DNA from 2 places in the Streptomyces griseiscabiei genome. Region 2 is predicted to be linked to the other one. Evidence: predicted binding sites of a transcription regulator. Region 2 holds the regulator's gene; the other holds the start of a gene.
What was found. Region 2 encodes HrcA, which represses chaperone genes, less so after heat shock. Its sites were predicted from a motif close to TTNGCACTCNGNNNNNCNGAGTGCNAA; they were not measured.
Positions count from the first base shown of each region.

Region 1: a site for HrcA is predicted at 5,314-5,340, ahead of groES (co-chaperone GroES). Genes of this name have one in related genera too.

Region 1 is NZ_JAGJBZ010000003.1:1,004,124-1,011,553, forward strand. Features, by position in the region: gene J8M51_RS38490 (hypothetical protein) at 1-215, shown strand, start outside; gene J8M51_RS38495 (YciI family protein) at 349-705, shown strand; gene J8M51_RS38500 (RNA polymerase sigma factor) at 755-2,020, shown strand; gene J8M51_RS38505 (class I SAM-dependent methyltransferase) at 2,067-3,269, opposite strand; gene J8M51_RS38510 (polysaccharide deacetylase family protein) at 3,381-4,394, shown strand; gene J8M51_RS38515 (polysaccharide deacetylase family protein) at 4,391-5,269, shown strand; gene groES (co-chaperone GroES) at 5,486-5,794, shown strand; gene groL (chaperonin GroEL) at 5,923-7,430, shown strand, end outside.
Region 2 is NZ_JAGJBZ010000001.1:763,374-770,803, reverse strand. Features, by position in the region: gene J8M51_RS03345 (Uma2 family endonuclease) at 1-400, shown strand, start outside; gene J8M51_RS03340 (DUF3097 domain-containing protein) at 378-1,193, opposite strand; gene J8M51_RS03335 (MBL fold metallo-hydrolase) at 1,236-1,967, opposite strand; gene hrcA (heat-inducible transcriptional repressor HrcA) at 2,158-3,174, shown strand; gene dnaJ (molecular chaperone DnaJ) at 3,175-4,311, shown strand; gene J8M51_RS03320 (nitronate monooxygenase) at 4,552-5,616, shown strand; gene J8M51_RS03315 (16S rRNA (uracil(1498)-N(3))-methyltransferase) at 5,613-6,353, shown strand; gene J8M51_RS03310 (VOC family protein) at 6,395-6,787, shown strand; gene J8M51_RS03305 (hypothetical protein) at 6,873-7,424, shown strand.

The DNA.
Region 1 (7,430 bases), on a different contig from region 2:
TCGGACACAGGCGTGCTGAGCTCGATGCAGAGGTGCCGAACCACGCCGAAGGCGCGCTCAGGTGGGCTTCGGCAGCTGGTGTCCGGACCATGGCACAGCAGCCTCGGATCGAGGAACTGCTGCGCGCACAGGAGACCTTCGTGGAGGAGCTGTTCGACTCGCTGCTGGACGAACTGGGCTTTCCTGACACTGCCCACTCCGCAGCGCAGCCGTAGGAAGCGATGTCTGGATCGCCCGCCGAAGTTTTTTTGAGGAATTCCGGCGACCGTGTCGATCCGAGGTGCGGCCGTTCGACGCATGGGTGAGAGTCGGGGACAGGCCCCGCTCGCCGATGTTCTGGGAGTCACCATGCCGCGCTATCTGTCACTGGTCCAGATCGACGAGAAGACCGCGCCCGCCGAGGGCCCGAGCCCTGAGCTGATGGAGCGGATGGGGGAGCTCCTGGAGGAGATCACCAAGGCGGGGGTCATGCTCGACACCGCCGGGCTGACGCCGTCCGCGCAGGGGGCGCGGGTCCACTGGGAGGGCGGGAACGTCTCCGTCACGGACGGGCCGTTCACCGAGTCCAAGGAGGTCGTCGGCGGCTACGCGCTGATGCAGTGCAAGGACATGGCCGAGGCGATCGAGTGGACCAAGCGGTTCGTGAAGGTGCACGGGGAGGAGTGGACGGTCACCTGTGAGGTGCGGGAGGTCATGGAGGGCTGAGCCGGAGCCTGCTTGGCGGGACCGTCCTCCGGGTGTCTGATGGTGGGCTGTGACCTCACAGCCCACCCCGGACCTCAAGACGACCGTCGAGACCGTGTTCCGGATCGAGTCGCCCCGCGTCATCGCCGGGGTCGCCCGGATCGTGCGGGACGTCGGGATCGCGGAGGAACTGGCCCAGGACGCGCTGGTCGCGGCGCTGGAGCAGTGGCCGCGCGACGGGGTGCCGGACAACCCGGGGGCCTGGCTGACGGCCACCGCCAAGCACCGGGCGATCGACCTCGTACGCCGCCGGGAGCGGTACGCGCGCAAGCTCGCGGAGGTGGGGCGGGACCTGGAGGCGGCGGGGCCGCATCTCGACCGGCCCGCCGACCCGGACGACATCGACGACGACCTGCTCCGCCTCGTCTTCACGGCCTGCCACCCGGTGCTCTCCGCCGAGGCCCGGATCGCCCTCACCCTCCGCCTCCTCGGCGGCCTGACCACACCCGAGATCGCCCGCGCCTTCCTGGCCCCCGAGGCGACCATCGCCCAGCGCGTCGTCCGCGCCAAGCGCACGCTCGCGACGAAGAACGTCGCCTTCGAGGTGCCGTACGGCCCCGACCGCGAGGCCCGCCTCGGCTCCGTCCTCGAAGTCATCTACCTGATCTTCAACGAGGGATACGCGGCCACCGCCGGCGACGACCTGCTGCGCCCCGCGCTCTGCGAGGACGCCCTCCGACTGGCGCGCGTCCTCGCCCAGTTGATGCCCAAGGAGCCCGAGGTGCACGGTCTGGTCGCGCTGCTGGAGCTCCAGGAGTCGCGGGCCGCCGCCCGTACGGGACCGACCGGCGAACCCGTCCTCCTCAAGGACCAGGACCGGCGCCGCTGGAACCGCCTGCTCATCGCCCGCGGCTTCACCGCCCTCGGCCGCGCGACCGCCGCGGCGAGCGGCGCCCCGGGCCCGTACGCGCTCCAGGCCGCCATCGCCGCGTGCCACGCCCAGGCCCACACGTACGAGGAGACGGACTGGAACCGGATCGCCGCCCTGTACGCCCTGCTGGCCGCCCGCGCCCCGTCCCCCGTGGTCGAGCTGAACCGCGCGGTCGCCGTCTCCATGGCCGACGGCCCCGCTCCCGCCCTGGAGATCGTCGACCACCTCGCCGCCGAACCCGCCCTCCGCGACTACCACTTGCTGCCGAGCGTCCGCGGCGACCTGCTGCTCCGCCTCGGCCGTACGCGGGAGGCCCGCGCCGAGTTCGTACGGGCGGCCGGGCTCGCCCGGAACGAACGGGAACGCGCGCTGCTGCGCGCACGGGCGGAGGAGACCGGCGGCTGAGGCCAGGACCGGCGGCCGAGGGCCGCCCGCCGCCTCGTGGCACGCTTCAGACCGGGTGCCCGATCAGCATCGTCGGCGCCCCCGCTACCCGCGTCATGAAGACCGTCGCCGAACGGCGCCCCTGCGGCTTCACCTTCCTGCGCAGTTCCTCCGGCTCGACGGCCGACCCCCGCTTCTTCACGGTCAGGATGCCCACCTCGCGCTCCCGCAGCAGCGCCTTCAACTTCTTGACGTTGAAGGGGAGTTGATCGGTGATCTCGTAGGCGGTGGCGTACGGGACGGGCCGGTGCTCGTCGGCCGTGACGTACGCGATCGTGGGGTCGATCAGCCCGCCCGCCAGCTCCTCGGCGACCTCGGCGACGAGGTGGGCGCGGATCACGGCACCGTCGGGCTCGTACAAGTACCGCCCCACGGGCCGGACTTCGGGGTCCGGCAGCCCCCGGCCGCGCAGACTCCGGGGGCCGGGCAGCAGCGTCGCCCGCACCGCCCCCTCCGCCCCGGTGCCGAACCAGAGCACCGCCTCCTTCACATCGCCGCCGTCCGAGATCCACTCGGCCTCGGCCTCGGCGGGGACCGCCTCGTGCGGGATGCCCGGGGCGATCTTGAGGGCGGCTCGCGGGGCCTTGAGCGCGGTGGCGACGGCCCAGGAGAGCGGGGGCGAGTACGCCTCGGGGTCGAAGATCCGGCCACGGCCGGAGGAGCGCCGGGCGGGGTCGACGAACACGGCGTCGTACCCGGCCGTCTCCACCTCCGTCACATCCGCCTCGCGCACCTCGATCAGCCCGGCGAGGCCGAGCGCGTCGGCGTTGGCGCGGGCCACCGCCGCCGTCAGCGGGTCGCGGTCGACGGCCAGCACGCGGATTCCGGCCCGGGCGAGGGCGATCGCGTCGCCGCCGATGCCGCAGCACAGATCGGCGACGGAGGTCACGCCCAGCGCGCGCATCCGCTCCGCCCGGTACGTCGCCACGCTCGTCCGCGTCGACTGCTCGACCCCGTTCGGGGTGAAGAACATCCGGTCCGCGTCCGCCGCCCCGAACTTCACGACCGCCCGCTGCCGCAGCCTGGCCTGGCCGAGGGCCGCCGAGACCAGCTCCACCGGGTGGTCGCGGCGCAGCCGGGTCGCCACGGCCAGCTCCCGCGCCGGTTCGACTCCGCGCACCTCGTCGAGGAGGGCGCGGCCCTCGGGGGTGAGGAGGGGGGCGAGGAAGGTGGCGGGGTCGAGGTCGTTCACCGGCTCATTGTCGGTCATCGGCCAGCGGGAGAGCGGGGGCGGGGCGGTGTGGGCCACTCGGTGGATGGTCGGGGCCCGGCGGCGGTGTCGGGGCGGTGGGGAGGGGTCGCCCTGCGAGGATGCAGCGCCATGCGATTCGTACGACAAAATGATCGAAAGAGTGCGAAGCGGTCGAGGTTCCTGGGGTGGTGGGGGAGCGGCGGCGTCGCCCTGCTCGCCGCGGCGGTGCTCGTGTCCGGGTGCGCGGAGGGCGGCGCGGAGGACGCGTCGCGGAGCGGACCGGCCGGGCGACGGGCGCCCGCGGAGGCGGCCCATGGTCAGGAGCGCGGCCAGGAACGCGGGCAGCAGGGTGGGCAACGGCCCTTCGAGGCCCCCGGCGCGCGGGCGCTCGACTCGTACGCCGAGAGGCTGCGCCGGGCGCACGCCGCGCGGGTCGCCGCGGCGAAGCGCTGGGGGCTGGCGGCGGTACCGCTGACCGCGCCGGCGCCCCCGGCGCGGAAACCGGCGCTCGGCACACGCGAGGGCTTCGAGGTCGACGGCCACGAGGAGGACGGACTCCCGCCGGTCTTCACCACCGTCCCCACCCGCGACAAGGTCCTCTTCCTCACCATCGACGACGGCGCGGAGAAGGACCCCGCGTTCCTGCGCATGATGAGTGAACTGGGCATCCCCTACACCGCCTTCCTCAGCGACTACCTGGTCAAGGAGGACTACGGCTACTTCGCGCGGATGCGGGACCGGGGCGTCACCCTCCACAACCACACTCTCCACCACCGCCACCTCCCCTCCCTCTCCCACACCGCCCAGAAGCGCGAGATCTGCGGCATGCAGGACGTCATCGAGAAGCGGTACGGCAAGCGGCCGACGCTCTTCCGGCCGCCGTACGGCAACTACGACCGGGACACCCTGCGCGCCGCCAAGTCCTGCGGCATCGAGGCCGTCCCCCTCTGGAACGAGGAGGTCTTCGTCGACCGCTGGGACCACCGCGAGTCCGACCGCGAACTCCGCCCCGGTGACATCGTCCTCACCCACTTCCGCGGCCCGTCCGACTGGAAGGGCACCATGCCCGACATGATCCGCCGCTTCCTGGACCGCGCCACCGCCGAGGGCTACGCGGTGGCGAGGCTGGAGGACTACCTGTGAGGGCTGGGGGCGCTGGGCGCACGGCGCGAAGGAGGCGTGCGGTCACCCGCGCCCTGACCACCCTCTCCGCGCTCACGACCGTCGCCGTCCTGCTCCTCGCCGGATGCGCGGCCGGGCCCACCGCCCGCACCGCCCCCTTCACCGTCCCCTCCGCCCCCCGCTCCACCACCCCCGACCATCCTCACCCCCACCCGCCCCCGTACCGCCGCTGGGGCCTGCCCGCCCCCCTCGCCCCCGCGCCCGAGACCCCCGACCGGCCCCCGCGACCCCGCACGGCGGGCCCCGGGCTGCCACCCGTCGTCGACCGGGTGCGGACCCGCGACAAGGTGGTGTTCCTGACGTACGACGACGGCGCGGAGAAGGACCCCCGGTTCGTGGACATGGTCAGGGAACTGCGGCTGCCGGTGAGCATGTTCCTGACGGACAGCGTCGTGGGGCCGGGATACGGCCACTTCGCCCGGCTGCGGGCGGTCGGCGCGACCGTGCAGAACCACACGCTCGGCCACACCGGTCTGCGCGGACTGCCGTACGCCGGGCAGCGCGCCGAGATCTGCGGCCAGCAGAACAAGCTGAGGCAGCGCTTCGGCATCCGGCCGACCCTGTTCCGCCCGCCCTACGGCGTCTACGACACCACCACGCTCCGCGCCGCCGCCGACTGCGGCATCACGGCCGTCGTCCTGTGGCGCGCGTCGATGCAGATCAACGACCTCCGGTACGCGGTCGGCGACCGCCTCCGCCCCGGTGACATCGTCCTCGCCCACTTCCGGGGCCCGGAGCAGCTGAAGGGTGCGACCCTCACGGAGATGACGACCCGGCTGCTGCGCCGCGTCCAGGCCCAGGGCCTGACGGTCGGACGCCTGGAGGACTACCTCTGACACGCCGCGAGGACCGCCGCACCCCACGGCATCGGCAGCCGGAATTAGCAGTCCGCTTGACCGAGTGCTAATCGCGGTCATAGTCTCAGGTCTGGCACTCCCCCCTGGAGAGTGCCAACCAGCGACGGGCAGGTCCGGCACCCGCGACGACGGATCCACCTGGTCGCCACCTCAGACAGTTAACCCCGTGAGATCTCCGAAGGGGGAGGTCGGATCGTGACGACCACCAGCTCCAAGGTTGCCATCAAGCCGCTCGAGGACCGCATCGTGGTCCAGCCGCTCGACGCCGAGCAGACCACGGCCTCTGGCCTGGTCATCCCGGACACCGCCAAGGAGAAGCCCCAGGAGGGCGTCGTCCTGGCCGTGGGCCCGGGCCGCTTCGAGAACGGCGAGCGCCTGCCGCTCGACGTCAAGACCGGCGACATCGTGCTGTACAGCAAGTACGGCGGCACCGAGGTGAAGTACAACGGCGAGGAGTACCTCGTCCTCTCGGCTCGCGACGTGCTCGCGATCATCGAGAAGTAGTTCACCCGCTTCCTCACCGAAGCACCTTGCTTTTGAGCTGCGCCCCTGGCACCCGCGACCATAATCAGCCGGGCGTGAGGGGCGCAGTTCGTTTCACCCACGTTTTTCGAGAGGGCTGAACCGCTCCCATGGCGAAGATCCTGAAGTTCGACGAGGACGCCCGTCGCGCCCTCGAGCGCGGCGTCAACAAGCTTGCCGACACGGTCAAGGTGACGATCGGCCCCAAGGGCCGCAATGTCGTCATCGACAAGAAGTTCGGCGCCCCCACCATCACCAACGACGGCGTGACCATCGCCCGTGAGGTCGAGGTCGAGGACCCGTACGAGAACCTCGGTGCCCAGCTGGTGAAGGAGGTGGCGACCAAGACCAACGACATCGCGGGTGACGGCACCACCACCGCCACCGTGCTCGCCCAGGCGCTCGTGCGCGAGGGCCTGAAGAACGTCGCCGCGGGTGCCTCCCCGGCCGCCCTGAAGAAGGGCATCGACGCCGCGGTCAAGGCCGTGTCCGAGGAGCTCCTCGCGACCGCCCGCCCGATCGACGAGAAGTCCGACATCGCGGCCGTCGCCGGTCTGTCCGCCCAGGACAGCCAGGTCGGCGAGCTCATCGCCGAGGCGATGGACAAGGTCGGCAAGGACGGTGTCATCACCGTCGAGGAGTCCAACACCTTCGGTCTGGAGCTGGACTTCACCGAGGGCATGGCCTTCGACAAGGGCTACCTCTCGCCCTACTTCGTCACCGACCAGGAGCGTATGGAGGCCGTCCTCGACGACCCGTACATCCTCATCCACCAGGGCAAGATCGGCGCCATCGCCGACCTGCTGCCCCTGCTGGAGAAGGTCATCCAGTCCAACGCCTCGCGCCCGCTGCTGATCATCGCCGAGGACGTCGAGGGCGAGGCCCTGTCGACCCTGGTCGTCAACAAGATCCGCGGCACCTTCAACGCGGTCGCCGTCAAGGCCCCCGGCTTCGGCGACCGTCGCAAGGCGATGCTGCAGGACATGGCGACGCTGACCGGCGCGGAGGTCATCTCCGAGGAGGTCGGCCTCAAGCTCGACCAGGTCGGCCTGGACGTGCTCGGCTCCGCCCGCCGCGTCACCGTCACCAAGGACGACACCACGATCGTCGACGGCGCCGGTGACTCCGGTGCCGTGCAGGGCCGCGTCGCCCAGATCAAGGCCGAGATCGAGAACACGGACTCCGACTGGGACCGCGAGAAGCTCCAGGAGCGCCTCGCGAAGCTGGCCGGCGGCGTGTGCGTGATCAAGGTCGGCGCCGCCACCGAGGTGGAGCTGAAGGAGAAGAAGCACCGTCTGGAGGACGCCATCTCCGCGACCCGCGCCGCGGTCGAGGAGGGCATCGTCTCCGGTGGTGGCTCCGCGCTCGTCCACGCCGTGAAGGTCCTGGAGGGCAACCTCGGCAAGACCGGCGACGAGGCCACCGGTGTGGCCGTCGTCCGCAAGGCCGCCGTCGAGCCGCTGCGCTGGATCGCGGAGAACGCGGGCCTCGAGGGCTACGTCATCACCTCCAAGGTCGCCGAGCTGGACAAGGGCCAGGGCTTCAACGCCGCCACCGGCGAGTACGGCGACCTGGTCAAGTCCGGTGTCATCGACCCGGTCAAGGTCACCCGCTCCGC
Region 2 (7,430 bases):
TCAGACACAGGACATCGACGTTGTGACCGAGCCCAGTGAGCCTGTGCCGGATCTGGTGGTCGTCGCGCGGGACCTTTTGCCTTCTTCGGGTCGGCTGCTGCCGTCGCAGCTCGTCACCATGGTTGTGGAGGTCGTCTCTAAGTCCAGTGTTCATCAGGACTACGAGGTCAAGAGGTCGATCTACGCGGCGGGCAACGTGCCCGCGTATCTCATCCTTGACCCGATCATGGGGCAATGTGTCCTGCTGACTCGGCCCGAGGGGGTGGGAGAGGAAGCGAACTACCTGACGCAACAGATCACCAAGTTCGGTGACCTGGTGGCCTTGGAGATTCTGGGAGTCGAACTGGACACGAGTGACTTCGCCACGTTGCCCGACGTCAGGCCTCATCGCTACCCGTGACGAAGTCGATCAACTCCTCCACCCGGCCCAGCAGTTCCGGCTCCAGGTCCTTGTAGGAACCCACCCGCGCCAGGATCGCCTGCCACACCGCCCCGGTGTTGTCCGAGGGCCAGCCCAGCGCCCGGCACACCCCTGTCTTCCAGTCCTGCCCGCGCGGTACGCGCGGCCACGCCGTGATGCCCACCGAGGACGGCTTCACGGCCTCCCAGATGTCGATGTACGGGTGGCCGACGACGAGCGCGTGGTCGCTCGTGACCGACGCGGCGATACGGGACTCCTTGCTTCCGGGGACCAGGTGGTCGACCAGGACGCCGAGACGCGCGTCCGGGCCGGGGGCGAAGTCCTCGACGATCGCGGGGAGGTCGTCCACGCCCTCCAGGTACTCCACGACCACGCCCTCGACGCGCAGATCGTCGCCCCAGACCTTCTCGACGAGCTCGGCGTCGTGGCGGCCCTCGACGTAGATGCGCCCGGCGCGGGCCACACGGGCGCGGGCGCCCGGGACGGCCACCGAGCCCGAGGCCGTGCGGGAGGGGCCGGCGGGGCCCGCCGACGAGGGGCGGACCAGGGTCACCACACGGCCCTCCAGCAGGAAGCCCCGGGGCTCCAGCGGGAACACCCGGTGCTTGCCGAAGCGGTCCTCCAGCGTCACCGTGCCCGCCTCGCAGCGGATGACCGCGCCGCAGAACCCGGTGGCGGGCTCCTCGACGACCAGACCGGGGTCGGCCGGGACCTCGGGGGCCGGCTGGGACTTCTTCCAGGGAGGGGTCAGGTCGGGTGAGTACTGGCGCATTCGAGTGACGATAGGAGAAGCCGCGCCCGGATGCCGCCGCACTCAGTCCGACACGCCGAAGCGGCGGGCCAGCGCGTCACGTTGGGCCCGGACGAACGCCGCGTCCACCACCGCCCCGTGCCCGGGGACGTACAGCGCGTCCTCGCCGCCGAGGGCCAGGAGCCGGTCCAGGGCGGCCGGCCAGCGGGACGGGATCGCGTCCGGACCCGCCTGCGGTTCGCCGGACTCCTCGACCAGGTCACCGCAGAACACCACCTCCCGGGCGCCCTCCGACACCAGGACCGCCAGGTCGTGACCGGTGTGGCCGGGGCCCACGTTCGCCAGCAGCACCCGGACGCCGCCGCCCAGGTCGAGCGTCCACTCGCCGGAGACAGAGTGGCGGGGGAGGACGAGAAGATCGGCCGCCTCGGTGGCGTCGGCCGGGGGGAGGCCGTGGCGCACGGCGTCCGTGTGGAGGGCGTCGCGGTCACGGGCCAGGACGCCGTCGACGCCCACCGCGCCGAAGACCTCCACCCCGGAGAACGCCGCCGCGCCGAAGACATGGTCGAAATGGGGGTGGGTGAGCGCGAGATGTGTCACACGGGCGCCGCCGAGCAGCCGGCACGCCTCGCCGCGCAACCGCGCGCCCTCCCGCAGACTCGACCCGGAGTCGATCATGAGGGCCGCACCGCCCCCGGCCACCAGCCCGACCGTGCAGTCCCAGCCGGGGAGGCGGCACCGCCCGACCCGCGGCGTCAATCCCTGCCACCCGCACTCTTCCCAAGACACCGTCATGCGCCGACGCTAGCTGTAGCTCGTGGGACCGCGTTGTCGTGTACTCCCCAGTAGGAAAGTGGCCCCGCCCGGAGCCCGGCCTTGCCGGGGGCGTACCCCACCGCCGTACACTGGGCGGGGAGTGTTGGCACTCGCCCGGGGTGAGTGCCAACAGGGCCGCACGAGAGAGACGAGCTGGAGGTGTGCGCGAGTGCTCAGTGAACGCAGGCTGCAGGTGCTGCGCGCCATCGTCCAGGACTATGTGGGCACCGAGGAGCCGGTCGGTTCCAAGGCGCTCACCGAGCGGCACAACCTCGGCGTCTCCCCGGCGACCGTCCGCAACGACATGGCGGCGCTGGAGGACGAGGGCTTCATCGCCCAGCCCCACACCAGCGCGGGCCGCATCCCCACCGACAAGGGGTACCGGCTCTTCGTCGACAAGCTGGCGGGCGTCAAGCCGATGACCCCGCCCGAGCGGCGCGCCATCCAGAACTTCCTGGACGGCGCGGTCGACCTCGATGACGTCGTGGCGCGGACCGTGCGGCTGCTCGCGCAGCTCACCCGGCAGGTGGCCGTCGTGCAGTACCCGTCGCTCACACGGTCGACGGTGCGGCATGTGGAGCTGCTGGCGCTGGCCCCCGCCCGCCTGATGCTCGTGCTGATCACGGACACGGGACGGGTGGAACAGCGGCTGGTGGACTGCCCGGCGCCGTTCGGAGAAACGTCACTCGCGGATCTGCGCGCCCGGCTGAACAGCAAGGTCGCGGGCCGCCGGTTCACCGACGTGCCCCGGCTGGTCGAGGACCTGCCGGAGGCGTTCGACGTCGAGGACCGGGGGACGGTCGCGACGGTGCTCTCCACCCTCCTCGAAGCACTCGTGGAGGAGAGCGAGGAGCGGCTGATGATCGGCGGAACCGCCAATCTCACCCGCTTCGGTCATGACTTCCCCCTCACGATCCGGCCCGTTCTGGAAGCCTTGGAGGAACAGGTCGTCCTCCTCAAGTTGCTTGGCGAGGCGGGGGATTCGGGCATGACCGTACGCATCGGTCATGAGAACGCGTATGAGGGACTCAACTCCACGTCCGTCGTCTCCGTCGGCTACGGTTCGGGCGGCGAGGCAGTAGCGAAGCTGGGCGTGGTCGGACCTACGCGCATGGACTATCCGGGAACGATGGGAGCGGTACGAGCGGTGGCACGGTACGTCGGACAGATCCTGGCGGAGTCTTAAGTGGCCACGGACTACTACGCCGTGCTCGGCGTGCGCCGCGACGCGTCCCAGGACGAGATCAAGAAGGCGTTCAGGAGGCTCGCTCGCGAGCTGCACCCGGACGTCAATCCCGATCCGAAGACCCAGGAGCGGTTCAAGGAGATCAACGCCGCCTACGAGGTGTTGTCGGACCCGCAGAAGAAGCAGGTCTACGACCTCGGCGGCGACCCGCTGTCCCAGGCGGGCGGCGGGGGCGCGGGCGGCTTCGGCGCCGGTGGCTTCGGCAACTTCTCGGACATCATGGACGCCTTCTTCGGTACGGCGTCCCAGCGCGGCCCGCGCTCGCGTACGCGCCGGGGGCAGGACGCGATGATCCGGCTGGAGATCGACCTCGACGAGGCGGCCTTCGGCACGACGAAGGACATCCAGGTCGACACCGCCATCGTCTGCACGACGTGCAGCGGCGAGGGCGCGGCCCCGGGGACCACCGCCCAGACCTGTGACATGTGCCGCGGTCGCGGTGAGGTCTCGCAGGTCACGCGGTCCTTCCTCGGCCAGGTCATGACCTCCCGGCCCTGCCCGCAGTGCCAGGGCTTCGGCACGATCGTCCCCAACCCGTGCCCCGAGTGCGCGGGCGACGGACGGGTGCGGTCGCGGCGGACGCTCACGGTCAAGATCCCGGCCGGTGTCGACAACGGCACACGGATCCAGCTCGCCGGCGAGGGCGAGGTCGGGCCCGGTGGCGGTCCCGCCGGTGACCTCTACGTCGAGATCCACGAGCTGCCGCACTCGACGTTCCAGCGGCGCGGCGACGATCTGCACTGCACGGTGACGATCCCGATGACGGCGGCGTCCCTCGGTACGAAGGTGCCGCTGGAGACGCTGGACGGGCTGGAGGAGGTCGACATCCGGCCCGGGACGCAGTCCGGGCAGTCGATTCCGCTGCACGGGCGCGGTGTCACGCATCTTCGCGGCGGTGGGCGCGGGGATCTGATCGTCCACGTCGAGGTGCAGACGCCGACGAAGCTGGATCCCGAGCAGGAGGGGTTGCTGCGGCAGCTCGCCGCGCTGCGGGGTGAGGAACGGCCCACGGGGCAGTTCCAGCCCGGTCAGCAGGGGCTGTTCTCCCGGCTGAAGGACGCGTTCAACGGGCGCTGAGTGGGTTTCGTCGTCGGGTGCGGCTGCGTGGGGCTTCTCGCGCAGTTCCCCGCGCCCCTGAAAAACAGGGGCTGCGCCCCGTGCCTTTCAGGCCCGTAGGACCGGTGGCTTTTCAGGCCCGCGGGGGCCTGGTCTTTCAGGGGCGCGGGGAACTGCGCGAGAAGCCCCACCGGACCCGCACCCGAACGCACGACCGCACCCGATTCGGCGATGTCCGGAGGACAGTGGCACCATGCCGTCATGTCCTCCGCACTGACCGATCTCGTCCCGCTGCCGATCGTGCAGGCCCCGATGGCGGGCGGTGTATCCGTGCCGCAGCTGGCCGCCGCCGTGTCCGAGGCCGGCGGGCTGGGGTTCCTCGCCGCCGGGTACAAGACCGCCGACGGGATGTACCAGGAGATCAAGGCGCTCCGGGCACTCACCGCACGCCCCTTCGGCGTGAACCTCTTCATGCCGCAGCCGGAGCATGCCGAGCCCGCCGCCGTCGAGGTCTACGCGGAGCAGCTCGCCGGTGAGGCCACCTGGTACGACGCCGAGCTGGGCGATCCCGACAGCGGACGCGACGACGGCTACGAGGCCAAGCTCGCCGTGCTGCTCGACAACCCGGTGCCCGTGGTGTCGTTCCACTTCGGCTGCCCGACCCCCGAGGTCATCGACTCCCTCGCCCGCAAGGGCACCCTCACCCTGGTCACCGCGACCTCGGCGGAGGAGGCACAGGCCGTGGAGCGGTCCGGGGCGCACGCCGTGATCGTGCAGGGCGTCGAGGCCGGCGGCCACCAGGGCACCCACCGCGACGACCCCGAGCGGGACCGCGCCGGGATCGGCCTGCTGTCGCTCGTCGCGCAGGTCCGCGAGGCCGTGGCCCTGCCGGTGGTCGCGGCCGGCGGCATCATGCGCGGCGGCCAGATCGCCGCCCTCCTCACGGCGGGCGCGAGCGCGGCCCAGCTGGGCACCGCGTTCCTCGCCACCGCCGAGTCCGGCGCGCACGCCGTGCACAAGCGGGCGCTGACCGACCCCCTCTTCGTCCGCACCGAGCTGACCCGGGCCTTCTCCGGCCGCCCGGCCCGTGGCCTGGTCAACCGGTTCCTGCGCGAGCACGGCCCGTACGCGCCCGTCGCCTACCCCGAGGTCCACCACCTCACCTCGCCCCTGCGCAAGGCCGCCGCCAAGGCCGGGGACGCGCAGGGCATGGCGCTGTGGGCCGGGCAGGGCCACCGGATGGCCCGGGAGCTGCCCGCCGGGGAACTGGTCGAGCTGCTGGTCGCCGAGATCACCGCCGCGCGGGCCGGGAGCGAGGGGCGATGACCGCACCCGTGTTCGTGGTCGACCGGTTCGAGGGCCGGGGCTCGGAGATCGTGCTCGACGGCCCCGAAGGACGGCACGCCGTCTCCGTGAAGCGGCTGCGGGCCGGTGAGGACGTGGTCCTCACCGACGGGCGGGGCCGGTGGGTGGAAGGCGTGGTGAAAGCCGCCGAGGGCAAGGACCGGCTGGTCGTCATGGATGTGGGGGACGTGCGCGAGGAGCCGCCCGCGCGGCCCCGGATCACCGTCGTCCAGGCGCTGCCCAAGGGCGACCGGGGCGAACTGGCCGTCGAGACCATGACCGAGGTCGGCATCGACGCGATCGTGCCCTGGGCCGCCGCCCGCTGCATCACCCAGTGGAAGGGCGACCGGGGGACGAAGGCCCTCGCCAAGTGGCGGGCCACCGCACGGGAGGCGGGCAAGCAGTCCCGCCGGACGCGGTTCCCCGAGGTCGCGGAGGCGGCCACGAGCAAGCAGGTCGCGGCGCTGCTGGCGCAGGCCGACTTCGCCGCCGTCCTGCACGAGAGCGGTGACGACTCCCTGGCCACGGCGGAGCTGCCGGCCGCCGGGGAGATCGTGCTCGTCGTGGGGCCCGAGGGGGGCGTGTCGCCGGAGGAGCTGGCGCTCTTCGGCGAGGCGGGCGCGGGGGCGTATCGACTCGGGCCCAGTGTGCTGCGCACCTCGACCGCCGGGACGGCGGCCGGGGCGCTGCTGCTGGGCCGAACCGGACGCTGGTCCTGACCCTCCGGTCGCGACCGGCCTCCCCAACCCCTGGGAGCAACGTGGAACTCGCCCAAGTAAGGCTGCTCGTCTCCGACTTCGCCGCGTGCTACCGCTTCTACGCCGATGTCCTCGGGCTGAAACCGCAGTCCGGGGCGGTCGACGGGCCGTACGAGAAGTTCAGTCCGGCCGTCGGGTCCGCGGGGATCGCCCTCCAGGACCGGGCGATGATGTCCGAGGTGCTCGGGGAGCTGGCCGACGCGGCGAACGGACACCGGTCGCTGGTCGTGCTGCGGGTCGACGATCTGGACGCCTACTGCGAGAGGATCGTGGAGCGCGGCGCCACCCTCCTCCAGGGACCCGCACTGATGACCGACCGGATGCGGGTGGCCCATCTCAAGGACCCCGAGGGGAACTTGGTGGAGCTGCAGGAATGGCTGCTGATGGGCGGCTGACGGCCGACGCCCGGTTCCGCTCCTCCCGTCGGCATGGCCGCATGCGGTCTTCCCCGGCGCCGCGGGCGGTGGCAGGCTGCCGTACATGGGGGCATGGAGGCGGATCAGGGCGTACCGGGCCGGCGGGCGCCAGCTCCTGCTGGGAGCCGGGCTCGGCATCGGCGCGGTCGCGGGCCTGGTGGCCTGCGAGGGCGGCGGACTCAACACCGGGGCGGTCGCGTTCACCACGGACCAGCTCGCCACCAAGGAGCTGGAGCGGGAGGGCCTCGACGTCCGGTGGCTCACCTGCACGGCGTCCTACGACGGCGAGGGCGGGGGCGGCGGGAAATCCGCGTCGCCGTCCTCCTCGGTCGCCACCGTCGCGAAGGTCGACTGCGAGGGCGAGGACAAGGAAGGCCGGAAGATCACCGTCACCGGGAAGGTGACCAAGGGGGTCAACGGCCGGTGCGTACGCGGCGATCTGACCGCGAAGGTGGGCGGCAAGGAGTGGTTCCACGTCGAGGGGCTGGGCAACTGCGACGCCCCCCGGTCCGAGCAGCCGGGCGGGCCCGGGCAGCCGGGGCCGACCGCGACGGTCACCGTCACCCAGACCATCTGGTGCCAGAAGGACCCGGCCTGCGTGCCCGAGGGCAAGTGAGGCCCG